Regions from separate parts of the Shimia sp. NS0008-38b genome, predicted to be linked through region 2. Evidence: riboswitches for the same ligand, from Rfam matches in the RefSeq annotation. Region 2 holds a riboswitch; the other holds the start of a gene.
The links. A riboswitch is a leader RNA that binds a small molecule or an ion and turns the genes downstream of it on or off. The one in region 2 is predicted to bind cobalamin.
Positions count from the first base shown of each region.

Region 1: another riboswitch for cobalamin. It lies ahead of ABWV47_RS01725 (DUF1636 family protein); the one in region 2 lies ahead of ABWV47_RS04030 (DUF1636 family protein).

Region 1 is NZ_BAABWQ010000001.1:351,669-356,348, forward strand. It holds gene ABWV47_RS01720 (MFS transporter) at 1-1,130, shown strand, start outside; cobalamin riboswitch at 1,366-1,575, shown strand; gene ABWV47_RS01725 (DUF1636 family protein) at 1,679-2,089, shown strand; gene ABWV47_RS01730 (ABC transporter ATP-binding protein) at 2,086-2,874, shown strand; gene ABWV47_RS01735 (ABC transporter substrate-binding protein) at 2,884-3,837, shown strand; gene ABWV47_RS01740 (FecCD family ABC transporter permease) at 3,838-4,680, shown strand, end outside.
Region 2 is NZ_BAABWQ010000001.1:820,145-824,824, reverse strand. It holds gene cobN (cobaltochelatase subunit CobN) at 1-845, opposite strand, end outside; gene cobW (cobalamin biosynthesis protein CobW) at 853-1,890, opposite strand; gene ABWV47_RS04030 (DUF1636 family protein) at 1,887-2,270, opposite strand; cobalamin riboswitch at 2,348-2,560, opposite strand; gene cobO (cob(I)yrinic acid a,c-diamide adenosyltransferase) at 2,600-3,217, shown strand; gene ABWV47_RS04020 (Lin0512 family protein) at 3,516-3,863, shown strand; gene ABWV47_RS04015 (Lin0512 family protein) at 3,860-4,204, shown strand; gene ABWV47_RS04010 (cobyric acid synthase) at 4,221-4,680, shown strand, end outside.

The DNA of each region.
Region 1 (4,680 bases), 470 kb from region 2:
CTCTCGCACTGCCGTGGTTGGCCACCTTGCTTACACGTGACCCACTGGCCATTGCCGCAGTTGCCGCCGCCGGACGCCTGCCTTGGTTGTTTTTTTCTCTACCTGCCGGGGTGGTTGCTGATCGGGTCGACCGCCGCAAACTTATTGCCCGCGCTGACCTTCTACGCGCCGCATTGGTGGCTGCGATCCTCTGCCTCGCGCTGAGCCCTCCCAACACCGGCAGTGTCTGGATTTTGGTGGCACTTGCCTTCCTTTTGGGCGCTGCCGAAGTTGTTCGCGACAACGCCGCCCAAACCATTCTGCCAGATATCGTGACAGCTTCAGACCTTGAGGCCGCAAATGGGCAAATGTGGAGCGTTGAGCAGCTAACTGGTCAATTCATTGGCCCGCCATTGGCCGGATTTTTAATCGCCTCAAGCATTGCCTTGCCATTTGGATTGGACGTTGCGGCACTGGTGATGGCTGCCGGGATGGTCTGGCTCATCACATTGGCACCACGCCCCAAAACCAGCCAGAACTTCTTCAAAGCACTGAAAGAAGGTATCACATTCATGCGCAGCGACGCGCTGCTTTTGCGCCTCGCCGTTGTCTTGGGCTGCGCCAACTTTCTGGCCATGGGCACAATGACCCTGCAAGTGCTGTTTGCACAGGATGTGCTTGGCCTGTCCGCCGCACAGTATGGCTTTATCCTTTCAACAGCAGCGCTTGGCGCTATCACTGGCAGCCTCACCGCGCCACGTCTCATTCGTCTGTTTGGCACACAGCGTTGTCTCTATATCTCCATCACAGGTTGGAGCATTGGCTACGGCACCATCGGCTTGACCAATTCCAGCATCGTGATGGCCCTATCTCTGTTTGGTGTGATGGCCTGTGCCATGCTGTGGAACGTGATCACTGTGTCTTGGCGACAGCGCCGCATTCCCACTGACCTGCTTGGACGGGTCAACAGCATATACCGCTTCTTTGGATGGGGCAGCATGCCGCTGGGTGCCATCGCCGCAGGTGCGGCAGTTGCAGCACTACAAACACCCTTTGGTCGCGACATTGCTCTTCGCACCCCCTTTCTGATGGCGGGGGCATTGTGCTTTTTGCTCCTACTCTATGCGATGGCCCGCTTGCGCCTCGACTAAAGCACAGACCCCAGCAAGCAGAAAGCGGCGCAGAATTATAAGACGGCCTGTGCGTTGCGCTTCTCCAAATCGCTCAAAATAGCTGGCCGCTGATTTCCCAATCGCCCATCATATCCATCTATTTGTTAGGTATTTGAAGGCGATGCCAAAGTGAGGCAGACACGCAGGCGTACTGCGCACGACACCCCATTATTCCCACTCTCACTTTCATGGATTGACAACGCAGCACATTATCGCGAAACAAACAGATGATGGTGCTTGTATGAAAATCGATGCAAGCAAAGGGAATACGGTGCGGCGCATAACATAACGCCAATTCCGTGACTGCCCCCGCAACTGTAGGCGGTGTGCAACCCCCAAAACGCCACTGGGCCAAATGGGTCTGGGAAGGTGGGGCGCGCAAGACACCGCAAGTCAGGAGACCTGCCATCGCCAACTGTAACTCAAACCGGGCGGGGTGCCTCGGAAGGAGGCCACATTGACTTATTTGGCATATGCCACTGACATCTCTGGTTTCGTCCGCACCCAGCGCTTTCGCGGAGGGCGAAATGAACCGTACAACCCCATCTCATCGCATCACTGTCTGCACATCCTGCCGCCACAAAGGCAAAACCTGCAATCCCGGCTATGAGCTGATCGCAAAACTGCGCGCTGCCATATCCGCCGCTGCCGACAGCATCCCTGAGGACTTTGAAATCTCCGGGACCGCCTGCATGGCCGGATGTGACCGCCCCTGCACGGTGGCCTACCATGCCACACGCAAAGCCTCTTATCTGTTTGGCGATGTCACAGCGGACGACAACATCGAAGACCTTGTGGACTTCGCCAAACAATACGCTGTTTTACATGACGGTTGGTGCAGCTCAATCGACCGACCGACGGGCCTGCGCAAAAGCACCCTTGCCCGCATTCCGGCCAGCATCGTGGCAATCGAAGACAGTCTGGAGCGCGTGTCATGAATGCACCCGCTTTAGAGGTGAAAAACGTCACCTGGGCCCCGCGCAAACGCGATCCGCTTCTTTTGGAACCCACCAGCTTTGCGCTCAACGAAGGCGAAGTCATGGGCATTGTTGGTCCCAATGGCGCGGGCAAGACAACCTTATTGCGGATGATCTACGGCTACAATCGGCCTTTGAGCGGTGACATTTTGGTGCGCGGAGAGTCTCTGCGCCAGATGGCACCGCGTGCCTTGGCCCGCCAAGTGGCGGCGGTGCTGCAAGAACAACCCTCTGACTTTGCGCTGTCCGTTCGCGAAATTGTGGCGCTTGGCCGTGTCCCGCATCGCTTGGGGCTCTCAACGCCCGGTCGCAGGGATGGTGAAATCATCTCAGCGGCGCTTGAGAAACTGAACCTTGAGCATCTGTCCTATCGCAGCCTGTCCACGCTGTCGGGCGGCGAACGTCAGCGTGTCATGGTCGCACGCGCCTTGGCGCAGGAGCCACATCTCTTGGTGTTGGATGAGCCCACCAATCACCTCGATATCCGCCATCAGCTTGAGGTCTTGCATCTGATCCGCGATTTGGACCTGACCATTGTGACATCCCTGCACGATCTCAACCTAACGGCTGATGTCTGCGACAAGGTGCTGGTGCTCAAAAACGGCAGCCAACAAGGTTTTGGCAACCCACGCGAGGTGCTTAAAGGCGCGCTCGTTTCAAACACATTTCAGGTGCACGCCCGGCAAGAGGAACTCAGCTTCAGCCAAAAACCGCACCTCACCTTTCAATTGCCTTCCAACGGCTAAGGACCCCTCATGAAACATACATCTATCGCCCTCGGGCTCCTTCTCGCAGCCCAGTCTGTGGCCGCAGAAACCACCGTGCAAAGCTGTGATCGTACCGTCACATTTGACGGCCCGCCAAAAGCTGCGATTTCCAACGACGTCAACTTGACCGAAATGATGCTGGTCTTAGGTCTGGCCGACCACATGGTGGGCTACACCGGCATCTCCGGCTGGAAAACTCTGGACGAAGACATGCGCTCCGGTGTTGAGGCCCTACCCGAGCTCTCCGCCAAATACCCTTCCAAAGAAGTCCTTGTTGGCGCGGATGCCGACTTCTTCTTTGCTGGCTGGAACTACGGCATGAAAGTTGGCGGCGAAGTCACTCCAGACTCCCTCGCCCCATTTGGCATCGATGTGTATGAGCTGACCGAAAGCTGCATTCACATCGGCGAAAAGGCCAAAGTCAGCATGGACGACATGTACAACGACCTGCTCAACCTCGGCAAAATCTTTGAGGTAGAAACCAAAGCACAGGAACTTGTCGACGGTTACAAAGCCGAGCTGGCGGATTTCACAACCTCGTTGGCAACAGCAGACGCGCCCCTGCGTGTGTTTGTCTACGACAGCGGCGAGGACTCACCCTTCACAGCGGGCCTCTACGCCATGCCAACCGCGATGATCGAGGCCGCCGGCGGTACAAACATCATGGATGACTTTGAGAAAAGCTGGGGCACGGTCACATGGGAAGCCGTGGTTGAACGCAATCCCGAAGTGATCGTGATCGTGAACTACGGCAACGTCACTGCGCAAGAAAAGCGCGCATTCATGATGAACAACCCAGCTTTCGCAGAGCTGGATGCGGTGAAAAACGACCGCTTTGTGGTTCTGGAATATGTTGAAGCCACCCCCGGCCCGCGCAACATCAAAGCGGTGAAGAAACTGGCTGAAGGTTTCTGGGGCGCAACTGGCACGGCGAGCAACTAAATGGCCCAAGGACTCTCCCACCGCGACGTTCCCATGTGGATCGCCTTTTTAGGTGGATTTGCTGCGCTGGGAGCGTCCTTATCCTTTGCCATCTCGGTGGGCGCAATTTCTGTGCCCATCGACACGGTGTGGGGGGTATTTGTGTCCAAAGTGGGCCTTTGGGACGGGGAGCCCACGTGGTCCAAAGGTCGGGCGGCCATTGTCTGGGAAATCCGCTTTCCACGCGCGCTGCTGGCCATCATGGTCGGCGCCGGTTTGGCCCTTGTTGGTGCAACCCTTCAGGCGGTCACCCGCAACCCACTTGCCGACCCGCATTTGTTGGGTATTTCTTCAGGCGGCGCATTTGGCGCCATTCTGGCGTTGTTGCACACAGGTTTGTTTCTCGGCCTTCTCACTGTGCCGGTCATGGCCTTTCTTGGCGCACTTGCCGCCACACTTGCCGTGTTGGCTGTGTCACGTTGGGCGGGCGCCACCAGCGCCGACCGTCTGGTTCTGACCGGTGTTGCGATGTCGTTTGTCATCATGGCATGCGCCAACATATTGATTTTTATGGGTGATCCCAAAGCAACACATACTGTGGTGTTCTGGATGCTCGGTGGCCTTGGCCTCGCACAATGGTCCCACCTGATTTACCCGCTCGCCATCCTTGTTCCGTGCGGTCTCTGGCTGTGGCTGCAAGCCCCGAAACTCAATGCGATGACCATCGGAGATGAAACCGCCAGCTCCCTTGGCATACCTGTGGGCCGCTTCCGGCTCAGCGTTTTTGTGGTTGGCGCCCTCATCACCGGTGTGATGGTCGCCTTCTCTGGGATGATCGGCTTTGTTGGTCTCATGGTCCCCCAT
Region 2 (4,680 bases):
GCGTCCGTGGCGTCCAATGGCGAGGTGCCACTGTCACCTTTTCCGGAGAACGATGTGGCGTTTACGATGGCGGCAGGTTTAAGCGATTTCAATGTGCCAGAGAGCCATGCGGCTGAGGCGGGCACTTTGAGCGAGGGCGCAAACAGGCCGATCACATCAAAGCCGCGATTTTGAAATTCCTCAAACAAAGCATCGATTGGGGCCGTGTCGGCGGAGCTGACGTAAGCTCGGTAGAACGTGAGCGCGATCAGAGGCTTGGTTGTGTCGCGATCATTGAGTGGATCACAAAGCCCGTTTTGGGGCGTCCAGCCTCCATGGTCGGGCAATGATTTCGAACCTATGACCGGTTTGGCGTAAAGCCCTGCCGCCAACGCCAATTGCGCCAGCGCGGCTTGAGCTGCAATAGCGCCGCCTGTGTCACAAAGGTGGGTCAAGCGATGCAGAGTTGAAACAGGAAGTGTAGACACCCCGTCCAGTCGCTCATCCGGGCGGCCATCTGCCGGGAGCACCGCAAGCGCGATGCCTTTTTCAGCCGCCAAAGCCTGCACTTGCTGAATGCCATATTGCCAATAAGATATCCCACCAATCAGGCGGATCAGGATTGCTTTGGCCCCTGACAGCGTCTGCTCTACATAGGTATCAACAGAAAGCGGGTGTTTGAGCGCCGTGAGATTGGCCAGCCGCAACGTTGGCAAATCGCCATTGGCGCGATGCCAGCCTGCCGCGAAAGCCCCCAGATCACTGTCAGAGAACGACAGCACGACAAGATCGGCCGGGGACTGACCCAGATCCATCGGGGTGTCGGCCTCATCAAGACCGTGGCTTTCGCGAAAGACTACATGCATGGGAGTGTTAGTCTAGCAGAGCTGCGCGGATCGCATCGATATTTACGTCGTGATGTTCTGCAATCACGACCATGCGGCCTTTGCGGTCCTCTTCTGGCGTCCATGGGCGATCAAATTGATGGCGCACACGCGCACCGACCGCCTGAACCAACAATCTCATGGGCTTGCCAGCGACCGCTGCATAGCCTTTGACACGCAAAATGTTCTGGTCCTTTGCCATTTTTTCAATCTTTGCAGCAAAGGCCGCAGGATCGGACTGTTCCGGAACATCGATGACAACACTTTCAAAATCGTCGTGTTCATGATCGTGGTGGCCATCGTGGTGGGAGGGACGTGCATCCATGTCGTCCTCTGCCGCAGCTTCCAGCCCAAGAATCACACGGGGGTCAACTTCGCCTTCGGCCACTTCAACTACAGGCAGCGGACGTGGGGCTTCGGCCAGTACGATTTCCTTGGCTTTGGCCACACCTTCAGGGCCTGCAAGGTCTGGTTTGGTCAACAAAACAATATCGGCGCAGCTGATTTGGTCCTCAAAGACTTCGGACAATGGGGTTTCGTGATCCAGACCTTCATCTGCTTCGCGCTGGGCATCTACAGCGGCTACGTTGGCGGCAAACCGTCCATCCGCCACAGCCTCGGCATCTGCCAAGGCGATCACACCGTCAACGGTAATTTTGGAACGGATGTCCGGCCAGTCGAAGGCTTTCAGAAGAGGTTTGGGCAGCGCCAGACCTGAGGTTTCAATGAGGATATGCTCAGGACGCGGGTCCAATGCCATCAGGGCTTCGATGGTCGGAATAAAATCATCCGCGACAGTGCAACAGATGCAGCCGTTGGCCAGTTCGAGAATGTTCTCTGCAGGGCAGTCCGGAATGGCGCAGGATTTGAGGATTTCACCGTCCACACCGACGTCGCCAAATTCGTTGACAATCACGGCGAGGCGTTTGCCCTGCGGGTTCTGTATCAGGTTGCGCACAAGCGTGGTTTTGCCAGAGCCCAGAAAGCCAGTAATGACAGTGACGGGCAGTTTTTCAAGTGAGCTCATTGGTCGGCCTCCAAAGGGGGAATGCGGGCGATGCAGTTTTTACGAAAGTGAGTTGAACGTTCGCGCCATGGCACAAGACCATCGGCGGTGGCTGCGTATTTGGTGACCCCATCGGCAACCAATTCAGCATCGTCTTCACCAGTGAAGTTGCCATAGACATAGGTCCACCGGTCAGCGCCACCACGAATTGTAATCGAGCAGCCTTGGTCACAGTTGGAGAAGCACTCCACGCCTTTGAGCGTCACGTTGTCTGGCAATTCAGCTGCATTGAGCGCCTCAAACAGTTGCGTTCCCGGCCTGGGGCCTTCGACATCAGTTGGCATGCCTGCACGGCAGGTTGTGCAGACAAGCAATTCGACAGGAGCATGTGCGTCCGTCATACAAATCAGTCCCTTTTCAGGGACGGGGCAAACACGGGACATCTGTGGACAGCCCGACACCGAAACACCCCGTCCGGTTCATGTCATTTTTGCTGGCAGGTCTCCCGGCTTGCGGATGTCAGGGGTCTCCCTGTCGGTCTACCTGCCTTCCCGGATGTATCCAGTGGCTGTGGCGGACCTCTCCGGTCACGGTCGCGGGGGCGGCTGCGCTTTGGGCCTTGACGTCAGGCCTGTTTCGCATTCCCTTTTCACCTGTTCAAAGAACAGGAACCAGCGACACCCGAATGGGCAATGATCGCCGCTGTGTCAAGCGCCAACGGAGAGGCAATATGCCCGAAAACATGGATCAGAACGAACGTCACGCTGCCAAGATGGCGAAAATCAAGGCCGCACGGGATCGTATGATGGCCAGCAAGACCGAAGAAAAAGGTCTGATCATTGTGCACACCGGTCCGGGCAAAGGCAAAAGCTCTTCTGGATTTGGAATGATCATGCGCTGTATTGCACACGACATGCCGGTGGCTGTTGTGCAGTTCATCAAAGGGGCGATGGCCACGGGGGAGCGCGCGTTTCTGGAAGAGCATTTCGCGGATGAGGTGAAATTTCATGTGTCTGGCGAGGGCTTTACATGGGAGACGCAGGACCGTGAGCGCGACATCGCCAAGGCCGAGGCCGGCTGGGAACTGGCGAAACAGCTGATCCGCGACCCGGACAACCGCTTTGTGATGCTTGATGAAATCAACATCGCACTGCGCAATGACTATTTAGATATCGACGATGTGGTGGACTTCTTGCTGAGTGAGAAACCGGAGATGACACATGTGTTGCTGACCGGGCGCAATGCCAAACCAGAGCTGATCGAGGCGGCGGATTTGGTGACAGAGATGACGTTGCTGAAACATCCCTTTCGCGATGGCATTAAGGCGCAGGCTGGGGTGGAATTTTGAGTACACAGCTGGATTCAGAAACGCGTTTGTCACTTGAAAGGGCTCTGGATCGTCTCGGAGCTGGTAAGCGCCGGTTACCAGATCCGATGCTGGCCCCTTGGCAAGAATTCCCTGACATGAAGAAAACCAGTATGGGGTGGAGAATGGGGTCTGGGGAAACCTATTTGCAATGGTTTTTCGAATGGTATGCGGGTCAAGACGATCAAAAACGACAAGCCTACAAGGCGGGCAATCCCCCTCCAGAAGAATGGTCAGGCTTCTTTGACACGCTTGATCTCCGGATTCTTAGGAAAACAGCATGATAAAACGTCTTCTCACCGAATTTGGCATGGGGTCGTCGCTGCGGCGGCAGGATTACACGGAAGCCGCTAGTCGCGCTGTGAAGGATGCTCTTTGGCATAATTCCATCAACCTCGCGGAGCTGTTTGGCAAAGACAAAGCCGAGATGTTCATCACCGTTGAAGTGGCCGTGCAGCAACCTGAAAAAGTTGACACGGATGTGATTGCAGCGATTTTCCCCTACGGCCAAGTCACTGTAACGCCTGTGAAAGGCGGGTTGGATGTACCGCGCGATGATGGCGGCAATCCTACTGTGATCGCCAATGTAGCGATTTCGGTGGCTTTGGATGTGGAGTGGGCGACATGAGTGATCAACGCTTTATCATCGAAATGGGTATGGGCAATGACCAATACGGTCAGGACTATACCAAGGCCGCCGTGCGGGCGATTGAGGATGCGATCCGGCATTCTGCGATCCCGATGTTTGCCGCGCTGGGCAAAGACCCCAAAGAGATGCGGGTGCAGGTGACTGTGGGCGTGCAGGAGCCGGAGAAGGTGGATTGTGCCGTGTTGGCGGAGAAGCTGCCACGCGGGCGGGCTGAGGTGAAAGCTGTGTTTGGCGGTATGAATGTCACCAATCCGGATGACGGAAATGTACTTGTGATCGCGTCGGCTGCGGTTGAAGCGTTTTTGCCAAAGCAGGTGTGATGTGACCAAAGCGCTTATGATTCAAGGCACTGGCTCCAATGTCGGCAAGTCGATGTTGGTTGCTGGGCTGTGTCGCGCGGCGGTGCGGCGGGGGCTGTCTGTGGCGCCGTTTAAGCCACAGAACATGTCCAACAACGCCGCTGTGACCAGCGATGGCGGAGAGATTGGCCGGGCGCAGGCGTTGCAGGCGATGGCCTGCCACAAAGCGTTAACGGTGGATATGAACCCGGTGCTCTTGAAACCTGAAACAGATGTTGGCTCGCAAGTTGTGGTTCAAGGCAAGCGGCTGACCACTGTGAAGGCAAGGGAGTATGCAAAGCTAAAACCCAAACTCATTGAAGCGGTGCTTGATAGCTTTAATAGACTGAAATCAAAGAGTGATTTGGTGATTGTTGAAGGGGCTGGAAGTCCAGCAGAGGTGAATTTGCGGCAAGGTGACATCGCCAATATGGGGTTTGCGCAGGCGGCCGGCGTGC